DNA from 3 places in the Brevibacillus sp. HD3.3A genome. Region 3 is predicted to be linked to each of the others. Evidence: a T-box and tRNA genes for the amino acid it is inferred to sense, from the RefSeq annotation. Region 3 holds a T-box; the other regions hold tRNA genes.
What was found. The T-box of region 3 lies ahead of argS (arginine--tRNA ligase). A T-box ahead of a tRNA ligase gene usually reads a tRNA of that ligase, here a tRNA-Arg.
Positions count from the first base shown of each region.

Region 1: it encodes a tRNA-Arg, which carries the amino acid that the T-box ahead of argS (arginine--tRNA ligase) is inferred to sense. The anticodon was not compared.
Region 2: it encodes a tRNA-Arg, which carries the amino acid that the T-box ahead of argS (arginine--tRNA ligase) is inferred to sense. The anticodon was not compared.

Region 1 covers NZ_CP085874.1:46,021-51,601, forward strand. The annotation lists gene HP435_RS00285 (ABC transporter permease) at 1-199, shown strand, start outside; gene HP435_RS00290 (ABC transporter ATP-binding protein) at 199-1,221, shown strand; gene HP435_RS00295 (DeoR/GlpR family DNA-binding transcription regulator) at 1,205-2,005, shown strand; gene HP435_RS00300 (histidinol phosphate phosphatase domain-containing protein) at 1,999-2,997, shown strand; tRNA gene HP435_RS00305 (tRNA-Arg) at 3,285-3,361, shown strand; gene HP435_RS00310 (S8 family serine peptidase) at 3,622-5,581, shown strand, end outside.
Region 2 covers NZ_CP085874.1:5,478,722-5,484,302, reverse strand. The annotation lists gene HP435_RS25640 (branched-chain amino acid ABC transporter substrate-binding protein) at 330-1,547, shown strand; gene HP435_RS25635 (DUF4023 domain-containing protein) at 1,792-1,929, opposite strand; gene HP435_RS25630 (PAS domain-containing sensor histidine kinase) at 1,966-3,840, opposite strand; gene HP435_RS25625 (hypothetical protein) at 4,053-4,205, shown strand; tRNA gene HP435_RS25620 (tRNA-Arg) at 4,335-4,409, opposite strand; gene rpoN (RNA polymerase factor sigma-54) at 4,634-5,581, shown strand, end outside.
Region 3 covers NZ_CP085874.1:2,310,927-2,316,507, reverse strand. The annotation lists gene HP435_RS11375 (YcdB/YcdC domain-containing protein) at 1-146, opposite strand, end outside; gene HP435_RS11370 (sigma-70 family RNA polymerase sigma factor) at 137-709, opposite strand; gene HP435_RS11365 (hypothetical protein) at 918-1,412, shown strand; T-box leader at 1,456-1,721, shown strand; gene argS (arginine--tRNA ligase) at 1,798-3,513, shown strand; gene HP435_RS11355 (hypothetical protein) at 3,686-4,054, shown strand; gene HP435_RS11350 (erythromycin esterase family protein) at 4,118-5,395, shown strand.

The DNA.
Region 1 (5,581 bases), 2.3 Mb from region 3:
GTTCGGTGAATTTGTCCTGATCAACATTCTCGTGGGAGGAAGATACGAGACCCTGCAACTGTATTTGTACAACAAGCTATCGGCAAGCGGGCATGTCGCCAGCGCGATTACTGTCACTTATTTTGTCCTGATGGCGATCATCACCAGCCTGATTGTCAGATTCACACGCCGAAGCTTCGCACGCAAGGAGGTCTCCTGATGAGCTACGTCCAAATCGAACACATGTCCAAAACTTTTCACGGCCAGCACGTGTTAAAGCAACTCGACCTTGCGATTGAAAAAGGCGAGCTGGTTACGTTGCTTGGCCCTAGCGGGTGCGGCAAAAGTACGCTGTTGCGCATCCTCAGCGGTCTGACTGCCCCTGACATGGGCAAGATTTACATTGACGGCAAAGATGTGACTGACGTGTCGCCAAAAGACAGGGAGATCGGCATGGTGTTCCAATCGTATGCGCTTTTTCCCAATCTTACGGTCAGTCAAAACATTGCCTTTGGCCTGGAAATGAACAAAGTCCCGAAAGCGGATATTCGGCTGCGTGTCCAGGAAATGATCGAGCTGGTCGGGCTTGCGGGAAAAGAGCAAAACTATCCGCGCGAACTGTCTGGCGGCCAGCAGCAGCGTGTAGCCCTCGCCCGTTCGCTGGTTACCCGGCCAAAAGTGCTTTTGCTCGATGAGCCGCTCAGTGCCCTGGATGCCCAGATTCGCAAAAACTTGCAAAAACAGCTGCGCACCATCCAACGCGAGCTGAACATGACGACTGTGCTGGTTACGCACGATCAGGAAGAGGCCATGGCTGTCAGTGACCGCATCTACATCATGAACGGCGGCCGTATCGTGCAGCACGGCAGTCCTCATGAGATTTACACCCAGCCACACTCTGAATTTGTCGCTCGCTTCATTGGAAATTACAACGTGCTGACCGCCGAGCAGCTGAACCGAATCGCGCCCGATCTGTCCATTCGGGAGGCAGCCGAGCGGTTCGCCATCCGCCCCGAGACATTTCGCGAACAGCCTGTAACTGCGGAAGACATCCGCTTGACCGGGAAGATTGCTCATGTATCCATGCTCGGCAACGTTACCCGTTACGAACTGAACATTGGCGATGTTTCTGTACTGGTGGACACGCTGCACATGTCCTTCGAGTCCGAGCAGACAGGCACAACCAAAACATTGTATTTATGTCCCAAGGATGTGATTCCGCTCTATGACACTATTGCCTGAAGAACGACAGCAAGTGATTCTGGACGAACTGAACCGACACGGTAAAATTCAGGTGATGAATCTGGCAAAAAGCCTGGCAGTAACACCAGAGACCATTCGACGCGATCTGGACCAGTTGGAACAGCAACGCATGCTAAAACGGGTGTACGGCGGAGCGATCCCTTATCATTTGCCAAAACGAGAGCCGCATTTTGAAAAGAAACAAGCGATCCAACAGGCGGCAAAAACGAAAATCGGCCAAATCGCGGCAGAGCTTTTGGCTGACGGAGACACGATCGCGCTCGATGTCGGAACGACAACACTGGAGCTGGCACGTGCCATCAAGGGCCTCAACCAACTGACGATCGTCACCAATTCGCTCCCTGCTGCCGCTTTGTTGAACGAGTTGTTGGAAGCAAATCAATTCAACGGCCAGGTGATTATGCTGGGGGGTCTGACCCATCCGGCTCAACAATCGGTTGCCGGGGCGTTTACTTGCGAGCTGCTCTCGCGCTTTCATTTTGACAAAGCTTTTATTTCCTGCGGAGGAATCACCGCTGATGGCTTCACCGACTACGACATGGAAGAAACTTTGTGTTCGACCATGATGGTACAGCGCTCGGAGCAAGTTTATGTTTTGGCAGACACATCGAAAATCGGCCAAACGCAATTTTCCCGTATATGCGGCTGGCCGGATGTCAGCGCGGTCGTTTGTGACCAGCCGATGCCGGATGAATGGCTTTCGTCAGGCATTCAAACTACCTGGATAAGCGAACATCCGCTAAGGAGAGACTTCACATGCTGATTGACTATCATCTTCATCTGGAAGAAGGGCCCTATTCACTGCGCTGGCTTGACCGCACCAATGCGGCCCTCGATCACTTTCATCCATTAACCCAACCTCGACATACCCGCGCCTGGCTGCTGGACAGCATGGCGCGATTAAATAACCGCTTGTCTCGCGGGGCATACGACCCGGCCTGGATCGATCTGTATTTGCGTGAGGCACTGAACAAAGGCTTGAAAGAAGTAGGGATTGTCGATCATTTATACCGTTTCCGCGAAGCGCGCCCTTACTTTGAACGGTACATGGAGCTGGGCGATACCGATTTGGGTCGCTTGCAGCGCACTTGGCTTGATCAGGTATGCACGGAGAGCCTCAGCGACTTTTGCGCGGCGATTGAGGCAGCAAAGCCGCATTGGTCGGCAAGCGGCGTGGAGTTGCGGCTGGGGATCGAAGCGGATTATTTTATCGGCGGGGAAAAAGAGTTGGAAAGCTTGCTGGCAGGCGCCTCGTGGGATTATGTGATCGGCTCTGTCCACTTTTTGCACGGGTGGGGCTTTGACAATCCCGAGACTCGCCAGTTGTTTGAGCAGCATGACTTGAAACAGCTGTACGCGGACTTTTTCCACACGGTTGAATGTATGATCAGGAGTGAGTTGTTTGATTTTGTCGCCCATCTGGACAATTTGAAAGTGTTCTCCTATCGGCCTGCGGAAGCGGAGCTTGTGCCCCATTACAACAGGATCGCGACTGCTTTGAAAGAAACGAATACAGCGACCGAAATCAATGCGGGCTTGTACTACCGCTATCCCGTTCAGGAGATGTGCCCCAGCCCGGCTTTTTTGGACGTTCTGGTGGCGCACGGCGTGCCGCTGACGCTCTCGTCCGATGCGCATTTTCCCGACGATATTGGAAAGTATGTGGCAGCGAATTTGGATACGATTCGTTCGCTGGGGGTGGCGGAGGTTGCTACTTTTTCTGGGCGTCGACGGATTATGAAGGCGATTAGGTAAGTGGCAGGTATTGCAGGCTGCAGGTGAGAGTTGCTTGTAGGAGTTGGAATGGGACAGATGGGATAGGTTGGTGTTTTGGGTTTGGGGTGGTCGCTGGTCGTATATATTGTCTGGATATGACTGGCGGCCTGTTTTGATCAGGATCATTTTCGGGATGCGAAAAAACCTTGGAAAGCCAAGGTTTTTTTGCGTGGAATTTGCCAAAAGATGTGTACCTGCATATAATAAGAAGGTAGGTGAGGCGTCAGAAGAGGGTTCTTTGCCGCTTTTTGAAACAGTCCATACTTGTCCCCGTAGCTCAGCAGGATAGAGCAACGGTTTCCTAAACTGTAGGTCGGAGGTTCGAATCCTCTCGGGGACGCCATTGAAGAAAAAACCTTGATATAATCAGGGCTTTTTCTTATGAAAACAAGTCTGATTTGTATCTATAAAAACCAGAAGTATACATTTATTTACAAAAGATTACACTACAGGCATTTTCAGCGAGCGAAGATGACTTTTTGATAAAATGAAGACAAGCAAATAAGAAGTAAGCCACTCGGGGCGCCGGGTGGCTTTTTTGTTTGCATACTGGTCAAAATCTTTCAATTGATCAGACAAAACATAAATCAAAGGAGAGATCGTATGCGTAACAAAGAACTGAGGAACAGAGAGTGTTCGAAAAAGATTGCCCATCGTTACATTGTTAACTTTATCGATGGAGTTAGTGAGAAAGAGCAAAACAAGATCGTAAAGCAATTTGGTGGGAGAGTGCTAAAAAAATTCCGTACTCCAGCATTTGATCGTTTCGCTGTAGTTCATATTGACGATGCGCAGGTTGAGCAACTCCTAGCTCACAAGCTTGTTGAGAGTATCGACCAAGATATCGAGGCTGGAAGTCCGTCTAGTAATGAAGTAGAAACGTGGGGACATGCAACAGCTCAACTATATAACTTTTGGAATGCGGGATACACTGGTGCAGGAGTAAAGGTGGCCATTATTGATACTGGGATGTCTCCTCACCCGGACCTGCCAACGCCTCTTAGTACTTGGAATGTAGTAACCGATTCTACTGATGTGACAGATGTTAATCCAAGTAATCATGGACACGGTACCTGCAGTGCTGGCATCATTGCAGCTCGTAGTAATGGTTCCTTTGTAAAAGGCGTTGCTTTTGACTCTAACATTCATGTGATTAACTGTTACTTTCAAAAAGCAGGGGATACTCAAAGGTCTTATACGAATATTTCCTATACAACCGACGCGCTCCAATATGCTGCAACTTTGGATGTTGATGTTGTACTTTGTAATGTACAATTGATCGCTGGAAGTGCTTCTATGCAAGCTGCATGCGATATTTTAGAGGCAAAAGGTGTTCCTATCTTAGCAGCTGCAGGTAACTTTGCAGATGCGAATGGGGATATTACCAAGGATACCGTATATTACCCTGGACATTACGAAAAGGTTGTTGCAGTTGGTGCAGTCCAAAAAAGTTCGAGTTTCCCTTATCTAAAACGAGCATCATATTCAGGTACTGGCCCTTATTTGAATATCGCAAGCTTCACTGATTTGGAGACGACTAGCAAATCTGGAGGATATAACTATTCTTATAGCGGAACATCGTGTGCGACTCCCTTTGCTACGGGCGTAATGGCGTTGCTAAAACAGGCATATCCGCACTATTCCGCGCAGCAACTGAGGGATAAATTATATGAAGGTGCCACACCTTTTGGAACAAAAAATGAGTATGGCGTTGGTCTAATTGGCCTTCCGGCATCGATTCTACCATCAAGCAACACACCGTCTTTTCCGCTTCTAGCAGCATCTACAACGGAAGATTTCTCTGACTCAAACTTTAATTTTAATCTTACAGGAGATTTTGTAATCGGGACTGATAGTGGCCGGACAGTGTTAAGAACTCCCGCATACTCGAATACAGGTACGGGTATTAGCCGGTTCACTTTTCAAGTGCCGGGAAATGCAGTAAATCCTCAAATTAGTGTGACACACAGGAGCGATTGTAGATGGACTGATATTATGCTGGTGACGGTTAATGGTATGCCTATGACTTACGCAAGCAATATTGAGTCCAACTATAAAACGGATACACTTGCCTTAAAACCAGGCGGAAAGTATCTCGTAGAACTTCGGTGGGATAAGTACGAATCCTATTCCGCTGGCTCAAACGCGGTGTTTATCGATAGCATTTCTGTTAACTTCACTACCAGTGGAAGTGGCGGAGGAACTCCAGGGGATTCTATCACCAATCCAATTGTTGTTTCTGGAACATCTGCAAACGGAACCTTGCTGGATACAAAAGATGTATATTTTAAATACATTGTACCAACTACGGGAAGCTATACTTTCACAACGTCGGCATCCTTTGATTCTTACATGCAACTGCTCGATAGCTCCCAAAACCTTTTGGCACAAGATGACGACAGCGCAGGCAATGCGCAACCGAAAATCACATACACGCTCTCTACTGGTCAAGTGGTATACTTGAAAGTCTACGGATATAACCATGGAGCCGGAAAAAATGGCCCAATTACATTAAATATTACACCCGCATCAGTAGGATCTGTCCCAGGTACGCCCAGTGTAT
Region 2 (5,581 bases), 3.0 Mb from region 3:
GCAATCGAGAGGGGACTTACAAAAATGCAAGGAACCACGTTTGCCAGTGTAGCGTTGCTGGTTGGCTTTGTGGTAGTGGCTATATACGTTATGTGCAAAGCGTATTCCCAAAAATACAAAGAGTAACAAATATTTACCAAAAAAGAAGCCGCACCTTTCACGGGTGTGGCTATTTTATTTAATTTTCAGAAAATATATCATGCAGGAATATAAACTTCCACAATAAAACAACCAAAATATTATCATTTCTATTGCAAATTTTCTAAAATATCCTACAATAAAAGAGTGATTCATAGTTTGCACGTAAATAAAGAGGGGGATGTTTCGCTATGAAGAAACAAAAATCACTGTCGATCCTGGCTGCTACCGTAGCACTGGGGACATTGCTTGCAGGCTGCGGGGGCGGCCAGTCCAGCGCACCACAATCGAATGCAAACGGCGGCGGAAGCACCGGAGGCGGAGGGGCTGGGGAAAAACTGGTCATCGCTGTAGTCGGTCCGATGTCCGGTCAATATTCCGATTACGGAAGCACGGCCAAAGCAGGTGCTGAATATGCCCTGAAAGAAAAACAAGAGGCGTTCAAAGCACTCGGCTTTGAAGTACAGCTTTCCGCACAAGACGACCAGGCTGACCCGAAACAAGGGGTAGCGGTCGCACAAATGTTGATTTCCAATCCTGATGTAGTAGGGGTTGTAGGCCACGCAACAACGGGTGCCTCCATCACTGCTGCTGCTCAATACGATCAAGAGAAGCTCGTCATGGTATCGCCATCTGCGACAGGCTCTGACCTGACGGAGCAAGGCAAAAAGATCGTACACCGCATCTGTGCGCGTGACGATCAGCAAGGTTCCAAGGCAGCGATCTATGCGAAAAACCAACTGGGCGTAAAAACAGCGTTCGTCATGCACGACAAGGCTGCTTACGGTCAAGGGCTTGCTGAAGAAGTGAAAAAGCAATTTGAAAAAGACGGCGTGGAAATTGTCGGCTTTGAAGGGGTAACAGCTGGAGAGAAAGATTACAGTGCCGTCATCAACCAGATCGTATCCAAAAATCCGGAAATGATCTACTTCGGCGGTTACTACTCCGATGCGGGCATTATCGTGAAGCAAGCGCGCGAAAAAGGCTACAAAGGCATCTTCATGGGTGGAGACGGCTACGACTCTGCTGACCTGGTGAAAATCGCTGGTGCCGATAACGCGAACAACGTAGTGTTCACTTCTACTGTCGGCGATGTAGGGGCTACACCTGAAGGCAAGAAATGGATCGAAGACTTTGAAAAATCGACTGGCAACAAAGTGGGTATCTTCACATCCTTTGGCTATGACTCCATGGGTGTAATGCTCAGCGGTTTGGAAGAGGCGATCAAAGCGAACGGCGGCAAAAAGCCAACCCGTGAGCAAGTGCTGGAAGCTGTGCACAAAACAAAAGACTACAAAGGCAAATTCGTTAACGTAACGTTCAACGAAAAAGGCGACAACGAGTTCGCGTCCGTATATGTGTACAAATACGAGAACGGTCAAAAAGTATACATCGGGGAAGCGAAATAATCGCTCAGTATGATCAGGCCGTTTCGGACATACTACGTTTGGCACGAAGACCAGCTAACATGAGGAGGGATTCGCATGTCAAACAATCGCAATACGAAAAACGGCGGCAATCAGGGACACAGCAGCAAGACGCAGGGCACGCAAAAGCAAAAGTCCGAGCGAGATCGCAACCTGAATAAGCAAGACCCGCAATAAGCAAAAGCCCACCCAAGCGAGCGATAAGCTCCTGGGTGGGTTTTTGTGTTTACCAGATTCCTTGCTTGCTCGGCAGGCGTTTTTCTGGATGGCCGTAGCCTTGATGCTTGCGGCTTCTGAGGTTTTTGGCTTGTGATTCATGAATTTTGGCGACGAACTCACTCGTACTCATCTTGGTAAAATCCATCGGGCACCTCCATGCGGTTTGGCTTGACGCCTTTCTTTAGGATAGCCCTTTTTCAGCGGCGACAATCGGCAACGTGATTTTTACCGTAGTTCCTTCACCTGGCTTGCTGCTCACTTCCAGATGGCCGTCGTGGTCTTTGATGATTTTGCGGCTGATCATCAGCCCTAATCCGGTTCCATTGTCTTTGGTCGTGAAAAAAGGCTCGCCCAGCTTGGGAAGCAGCTCTTCCGGTATGCCGCAGCCATTGTCGGTAATCGTGATGACCACTTGGCCAGCGGCTTTTGCCGAAGTGGTCAGGGTGACATCTCCATGCCCGCTCATGGCCTCGATTGCATTTTTGATGACGTTGATAAACACTTGCTTGAGCTGGTTTTCTTCCCCGGAGATGAGGGGATCGCAGCCAAAAGCGGTGTGGAAGCGGATGTTCTTCAAGTTTGCTTCTGACGCCAGCAAGGTCAGCACATTTTTCAGCAAGAAGACCAGCGGGAGAGATTTGATCTTGACGTTGTGCGGCTTCGCGAGCACGAGCAACTCACTGACGATGAAATTGATTCGATCCAGCTCGGAAAGCATGATGTCTGCGTACATTTGATGATCAACCAGCGTCGGCTTCAACAGCTGAATAAAGCCGCGCAGCGAAGTGAGCGGATTGCGGATTTCGTGAGCGATGCCCGCTGCCAGCTCGCCGATGACAGAGAGTTTCTCGGCATTGCGCAGCAGCATCTCGTTGTTTCTCCGCTCGGTAATATCGCGGGAAACGATAATGAAGCCGTCGCATTCGCCGTTGTCGGCCAGGATCGGGGTTCCTTTTGCCTCCAGCACGAGCCAGTCGCCGCTCACCGTGCGATAGCGAAATTCACACGTTCGCGGCTCCAGCGTTTCCATTAAATCTTGAAATTGCAGGTCGACGCGTTCCAGATCATCCGGGTGAATGTTTTTGAAGGACAGCTTGCCGGCATGCCTCATCGTTCCCGTGACTCGCTCGTATGAGGGAGAGAGGTGGACGATGTCTCCGTGCTTGTCGGTTATCAAAATCAAATCGTCCGTATGCTCCGCGATAAGTTGGCTTTCTTTTCTGATTTTGGACAAGGCCGCTTCAGATACTTTGCGCTCCATGACATTGCGGGAGACAAACATGACGTTTTTCACCGTGCCATCCTCGGAAGCAACGGGAATCCCGCGTGTCTCAAAAGAAATCCATGTTCCATTTTTGTGCCGGGAGCGAAATTCCAGGAAAACCGGCTGATTCTTTTCGAAAATTTCTTGCTTCTTGGTCAAAAGCAGGGGGAAATCGTCTGGATGTGTAATCTCCAGGCTGCCGGGGGAGACGAGTTCGGAAGGCAAATAGCCCAATTGCTGCTCGACAGAGGGGGAAACGTAGACACGCTTCAGCGACTCGTCGAAAATCGTGACGATATCTTGGGTATGGTCTATCAACAGTCGATACTTGGTTTCTGTTTGAAGCAACGCTTTTTCGACCCGTTTGCGCTCGGAAATGTCTCGCGTGAGGCACGAAGCGGCGATGATGCTTCCGTTTGCGTCGCGTATGGGGGCGGCGGACAACGTAACCTCCACCTGTGTGCCGTCTTTTCGCCTGCGGATCGTTTCGTAGTTGGTCAAATGCACGCCCATGTTTCGGACGGCATCAAACAACTGTCTCGTCTCGCTGACAAGCTCGTCCGGGATAAAGCAGTACGGGGAGGCGTTGATTTCCGCAAGCGACCAGCCGTAATACTGTTCAAATGCCTGATTGACCAAAACGATCTGGTTGTTCATGTCACTGATCGAGATGGCGTCTGTCGTAAAGTGAAAAAATGCTTTCAAAATCTGATCCGGGAAGAAGAGTCTCGCCGCGTCGGGGTGGGAGCGCCTTTTTTTCCACTTGTATGTGGGCGTGAGCTTATCTGTCATAGCTATCCTGCCTTGGCATTCAATTATTTGGATTTGCAGATTCGTGTCAAGATAGTCATAGTATTCGAGCTATTGGGGTTATTTTCCTATCACCAAATTCAGAATAGAAAGGGACAATATGGAAAACGAAAAATTGGCAAACGGAGGACGGTTCAAACTGGACGAAAAAATAGGCTATAATGAAAGAAGGAAAACAGGCGGAGGTGTCTTGCATGAGTACGGGGTTTATTGTTGCGTTGGTGATTGTCTTTGTCCTCATCATCGGACTCACGATATTGATTACAAACAAAGCTTATGCCCGCAAACCGGAGCAGGTAGATCCGCTTCCGGGGAAAGAACTGGCGCAGAAAGAGCTGGATCAGTAGCGCAGAACGAATGAATGGTTTGCCTGTGAGCCTGCGATGGGGATGTGCTGTCGCAGGCTTTCAGGTAGAAAGACAAGGTCAGACCAAGGAAAACAAAAAAGACTGGAGCGAGTCCAGTCTTTTTTCATATGGTACGCCTGAAGGGAATCGAACCCCCGCACATGGTTCCGGAGACCATTGCTCTATCCACTGAGCTACAGGCGTATGATGTGAATGGGTGACACTAATCAATTATAAGGGATTACCACAGGAAAATGCAAACGAAAAACGAGATTTTGTGTGATTTTTTTTCATGAGTGTGAACAGAAGCGGAGCATTAATTTTTGCAGATCATCTTCAAAAATTGGCAGGAAAATTGCAAGAGAGAACGAATATAATGAAAATTAAAGAGACATCTCGCAAGAAGCAGTGGGAAGGGGGCGAACTTCATGAACATGGGACTGGGGTTGTATCAAGAACAGACGCTGAAATTAGTGATGACGCCGGAATTGCGTCAAGCCATTACCATATTGCAATACTCAGCTGTTGACCTGATTTCCTATTTGCAGGATCAGGCCAACGAAAATCCTGTATTCGACCTGGAAGTAGCGGGAGAAGTGGCCTCGGCGAAAGCCGAAAAGCCGGCGCCAGAGATTGACTGGAAGGAAATCGTTGGCAACCGCGCGACGGGTGAGTACTCTCCGGCAAAAAATGAAAGCACTTACAACCCGTTGGATTATGTTCAGCAAGGCAGTGAAAACTTGTATGAGCATCTGGAGCGGCAGCTTGGCTACGTGAAGGGCTTCTCCCCTTTGCAAAGGCAAATCGCACTGTTTTTGATCGGAAACCTGGACGAAAAAGGTTACCTGGAAATAACGCTGGAGGAAGCGAGCCGCAATCTCGGAGTAGAGATGCTGGAGATTGAGGATGTACTGTCGGTCTTGCAGCACTTTGACCCGGTAGGAGTAGCGGCGCGCAGTCTGGAGGAATGTTTGCTGTTGCAGTTGGAGCACCTGGCGCTCGATGACGAGAAGATCGTCATGGTCGTCCGCAACCACCTGCAAGACCTCGCAGACAACCGTTACCAGCGCATTGCCGACAAAGTAGGCTGCACGCCGCAGGAAGTGCAGACGATGGCGGATCTCGTTCGGACGCTGAATCCCAGGCCGGGTGCTCAGTTCTCTCAATCCGAGACAAGATACGTCATCCCGGACGTGACCGTGGAAAAAGTCGGCAGCGAGTACGTGGTGCTAGTCAACGATGTGGCGGCTCCGCGCTTGAAAATCAACAGCTTTTATGAAAAAATGCTCAGTCAGCAAAAAAGCCAGGAAGAAGCGAAGCAGTTTATCCACGACAAGCTCAACGCCGCCATGTGGCTGGCGAAGAGCCTGGAACAG
Region 3 (5,581 bases):
ATGACTAACTGCTTGTGATTTTTCTGCTTTTTCTTCCCGACCTCCATCCGAATCCTCTCTTCCATTTCCCGGGTAAACTTCACTTCCGAAGCTGCCGCTTTCCCTGCTTCGCGTACAGCTTCACGCAGCCCCTGATCTAGTTCCATTCCAATCCCTCCTTTTCACACAATGCCCGAAAATGTTTGCGCGCCCGATGCAGCTGCGTCCGTACCGCATCCTCGGAAATATCCAGCACTTGTGCTACTTCCTTAATTGACAAATCTTCATAGTAATGAAGTACCATGACCTTTCGATACAAAGGCGACAGCATCATGACTTTCTCGGCGATATGTACCTGGTCCAGTTGCTTGAAAACGGACGATTCCACGTTCCCTTCCGCCACTTGTTCCGGCACGGTTTCTTTCGGGGAGACAAACGTAGAAAAGATTTGCCGGAACGACCACGATCGCAAATACTTGCGCGATTCATTGATGGCAATCCGGTACAGCCATGTTTTCAAACTGCTCTCATGGCGAAACTGATCCAGCGACCGATAGGCTTTCAGGAACACTTCCTGTGTGATGTCTTCCGCGATTCCGCGATCTTTGACGATCATGTAGGCGAGCTGGACGATTTTGTCACCGTAGTCATTCATCAAAGTCGACAGCAGCGCATCCTTGGTCGGCTGCAAAGACCGCTCTGCCGCGTTAGCCTTTGCACTGGCATTCAGATTGACATTCACTTTGCTTCACCTCCTCTTGCAAACGATATCCATTTGATCCAGCAGCCTGCTTTTTGTGACAGAAATCGCGATTTATTTTTCCTGGCCTCTGTTTTCAGCGGAAAAGACGACACCTGCGCGCACTGCGTTCGTTGTCAGAGCGGAACGCTTTTGCTATCATGAGGCTTACCTAACCCCTAGAAAGGAACGATTGACGATGAACACTTTGCTCGCTTGTGAAAAAGACGAGTTTTTGTCCTGTATAGAGACGGTAAAGGAACTGGAAACATCCGAGTTTGAAACATATTCCATCGTAAAGCATACCGAAACAGGTGAACACTATTTGCGCTACTTTTTGTCGCATATCAACCTGTCCGAAGGCGGCAGAAGGGACAATTACGATCACTTTTTGCCACTCGACTCCGACGACGTTCTCGGTCTGATGTTTGGCGATCAGGATTACCACTTCCCGGAAAACTGGCGCTCTTCCTACCTGCGCAGCGGCAACGACAATCGGCTGATCCCTTTTGATCCATCCGAGAATTACGATCTGGAAGAAGAAGCGGCTGCCGAGCTGGCCATGGTGGAAAAACTGGAGCAGTACAAGGCGCAATGGATGCATGCCGAAAACTTGACGGCGGAAGAAAGAGAAAAGCTGACGCAGGAGTATTTCGCGGCACTCGACAAGATTTTGAAAAAACCGGAAGAGTAAGTTGCACAAAAGCACCAAAAACGGCTATAATGCTAGGTAAACAAGCGAATCGTTGATGAGGACAGTACCCTTGGACTTACGGCTGTAGCGAATCGGGGATGGTGGAAGCCCGATGCCTGACCAAGTGCGGAAGCGCCCCTCGGAGATGCGGCCTGAACATCTGACGCTATAGATGTAAGCGTCTGGATTGTGTAGGGTTTTGCCGGGTCTGCCCGTTACAGCAGCGCAAAGCGGTTTTTGCCTCAACCAAATCATGCAGGCAAAAACAACAAGAGTGGCACCGCGGGAGCACAACCTCTCGTCTCTTTTTACAGGAGACGTAGAGGTTTTTTTATTTTTCAAACGTTCCGTTCCAAAGCTTTTCCCATCTGAAAGGAGAATTACCATGAGTTACAAACATCAAGTGGCAGAAAAAATCGCCGCGGCCCTCACCGGACTCGGTGTGAACGATTTCTCGCAAGAAACGGTGTACAACATGCTGGAAACACCGCCAAACCCGGCTATGGGAGATATCGCTTTCCCATGTTTCCAATTGGCAAAAGCACTGCGCAAAGCTCCGCCGATGATCGCGACAGAGCTTGCGGAAAAAATAGAAGGTGCGCCGCTGCGCTCGGCACAAGCAGTCGGCCCTTACGTCAACTTGTTTCTCGATCAGCAAAACGTGGCGGAGCAAGTCATTGGCACCATCCTGGCACAAGGCAGCGCTTACGGCAGCAGTGAAGCAGGCCAAGGCCGCAAAGTGCCGATCGACCTCTCCTCCCCTAACATCGCCAAGCCGTTTTCCATGGGGCACTTGCGTTCGACCGTCATCGGAAACGCGATTGCGAACATCATGGAAAAACGCGGCTACCAGCCTGTGCGCATCAACCACTTGGGTGACTGGGGCACACAGTTCGGCAAGCTGATCGTCGCCTATCGCCTGTGGGGTGACGAGGAGAAAGTCAAAGCGGAGCCGATCAAAGAACTGCTCAGCCTGTACGTGCGTTTCCACGAAGAAGTTGAAAACGACTCTACCTTGGAAGACCAGGGCCGCGAATGGTTCAAAAAGCTGGAAGATGGCGACGCCGAGGCGCAGCATCTGTGGAAATGGTTCCGCGACGAATCGCTCAAGGAGTTCATGAAAATTTACGAGCTGATGAACGTCTCCTTCGACTCCACGCACGGGGAAGCTTTCTACAACGACAAAATGGATCGCGTCGTCACCCTGCTCGAAGAAAAAGGCTTGCTGACCGAATCGGACGGCGCCATGGTTGTCAGTCTCGATGAGTACAACATGCCGCCATGCCTGATCAAAAAGTCGGACGGCGCTACTTTGTACGCCACGCGCGATCTGGCAGCCGCCCTGTACCGTCATGAGACGTACGACTTCGCAAAAGCGCTCTACGTCGTAGGAAACGAGCAGCGCCTCCACTTCCAGCAGCTCTACAAAGTATTGGAGAAAATGGGCTACGCCTGGTCCGCCGACATGCATCACATCCCGTTCGGCATGATGCTCAAAGACGGCAAGAAAATGTCCACGCGTAAAGGAAAAGTCGTCCTGCTCGAAGAAGTTTTGGCGCAGGCGATTGCCGATGTGCAAAAAGTGATTGAGGAGAAAAATCCTTCCCTCGCGAACAAGGACGAAGTTTCCCGCCAAGTCGGGGTCGGTGCCGTCATTTTCCACGACCTGAAAAACTACCGTCTGAACGACATCAACTTCTCCTGGGAAGAAATGCTCACCTTTGAAGGCGAGACAGGGCCGTACGTGCAATACACGCATGCGCGCGCTTGCTCGCTTCTGCGCAAAGGAGAGTACAAGCCGCAAACAACTGCCAGCCTCGTACCAGATGCATTGGACAGCAAGGAAGCGTGGGCAGTCATCACTTTGCTGAACAGCTTCCCGGAAGTGATTGAACGGGCCAGCGACAATTTCGATCCGTCGCAAATCGGCAAGTACGTCATCGACCTTGCCCAATCGTTCAACAAGTTCTACGCCAACGTGCGCATTTTGGCCGAGGAAGAAGACGTCAAAGCGTCCCGCCTCCAGCTCGTAGCTGCGGTAGTCGCTGTCCTGAAAGAAGGATTGCGCCTGCTCGGACTGGCTGCTCCAGAGGAAATGTAACTGTCGCAAGATCACGAAAGCCGGCTGCCTCCTGCTCTCAGGAAACGCCGGCTTTCCTTTTTGGAAAACAGCAGCCACGGCTCGCTTGCCGATATCTCACCACCTAAATCGTTCCATTTTTTGTCATGCTTTGCGATAATAAAAAGAAAAACGTCATCGGTGGTGAGTGGATGTGAGCAGAACGATACAGTTTGGCCCGTCGGAGTGCACATTGGCGCTCAGCGGCTGGCGCGCGGTGATCGCATTCGAGAACCGCATTACCATGCCGTATCGATTCATCAAGCATGTTCAAGTCGATTCCTTTACTCCCGAGCCGGGAACGCTGCGCATGCCGGGAACGGAGATTCCTTTTTCCAGCACATATGCGGGCAGATTCCTCTACGGAAACGATTGGTACTTCCTTTCCTTCGAGCGGACGAATCATCTGCTTTTGCTTGATTTGGAAGGACATGCGAAATACCGGAAAATTGTCGTGCAGGTGGAGAACCCCACCGAGATCGCCGTTACGCTGCAACAACATCTGCTCGCTCAACACGAATGAGGACAGACAACCGTTGTGAAGCAGATTCTTTTTGAAAAACGCCCCGAAGAAAGTGAGATTGTTATGAAAAAAATTGTTTTGATCGCCGCAAGCTTGCTGCTCATGCTCAGCGTCCTGACTGGCTTTGACACCCCTGCCCCTGCTGCAAGCTCCCTGCAAAGCTCTTTGCAAAAATATGCCGTTCCTGTAGCGAAAATGGAGCTGCCCGCGAAGACGATTATCGGCTTTGGCGAAGCTACGCACGGAAACAAGCAGTTCACTACGCTCAAGCTGGACGTATTCCGGCATGTAGTCGAGAAGCAAGGCTATCGCGTGTTTGCCATCGAAGGTGATTTTGGCGGCGCCCAGAAGGTCAACGACTTCCTTTTGGGTGGACATGTAACCGCAAACGATGCGGCAAAGGCGATCGGCTTCGCCATCTACAACACGCAAGAAATGGCCGATCTGCTGTCCTGGATGCGCACTTACAATGAAAAGCAGCCTGCCGACCAAAAAATCCATTTTTACGGATTTGACATGCAGCGCTACGATCACAACAAGACAAGGCTTTTCGCCTACTTGCAAAAAGTCGACCCTGCGCTTGCTTCTGAATCGGCAAAGGCACTCGCCAAGCTGACCGATCAAACCGTGTCCGACGAAAAGCTCGCAAAGGAGAGCCTTGCTTCGACTCGCCACATGCTCGAACGAATCAAGCAAAACAAAACCGCCTACATCGCCAAAAGCTCGGAAAAAGACTACGAGCTGGCTGTCGCCTATGCCGAATCGATCATGCAAAATGCCACTTTGCACGGAACGAACGTCCCTTACGGCAGCACGCGCGACCGCTTCATGGCCGACCGGGTCAACTGGATTCTCGCGTTTGAAAAGAAATTTTACGGACGCCAGCAACTGTTTATCGCCGGACATAACGGACACATCGAAAAAACGTCGACGACGGCTGGCATCACCGCCTCCATGGGCGCCCATCTGGCGAAAACGTGGGGCGACCAGTATTACGCGATCGGCAGCGAATTTTACGAAAGCTCGTTTCTGGCCAAAGACGCGTCAACCAATGAACGCAAGCTGTTCCATGTCAAAAACAGCGGGGAGCAGCGACTAGCCGTTCTGTTCGCGAAGACCGGAATGGCGGATGGCTTTTTGGATTTTGCCAAGACCCGCCAGGACACAGCCTTTTCCGCCTACGTGAATCGCGCCCAGCCAATCAGCGCCATCGGCGACATGTTTGCCAGCTGGTATGGCAGCATCGAGAAAATGTACACGCTGCAAATGGTTCCGGCAAAAGCGTTTGATGCGCTGGTGTTCGTGCGGACAGCGACGCCTTCTGTCATGCTCGCAGAGTGACAGCGTCCGAGCGAGCCGTTGAATGCTTGATCTACCTGACTCTACGTCAGTCGCATGTGCACACATGAGTAGACTGCAAAGCGCTGATCCCGACCACCACAAAAGCCCCGCCAGAATGCCGCTAAATCGAAGCGGCTCTCTGACGGGGCTTTTTTATGTGCTGTGCTTGTTTCGCTTACATGCTTG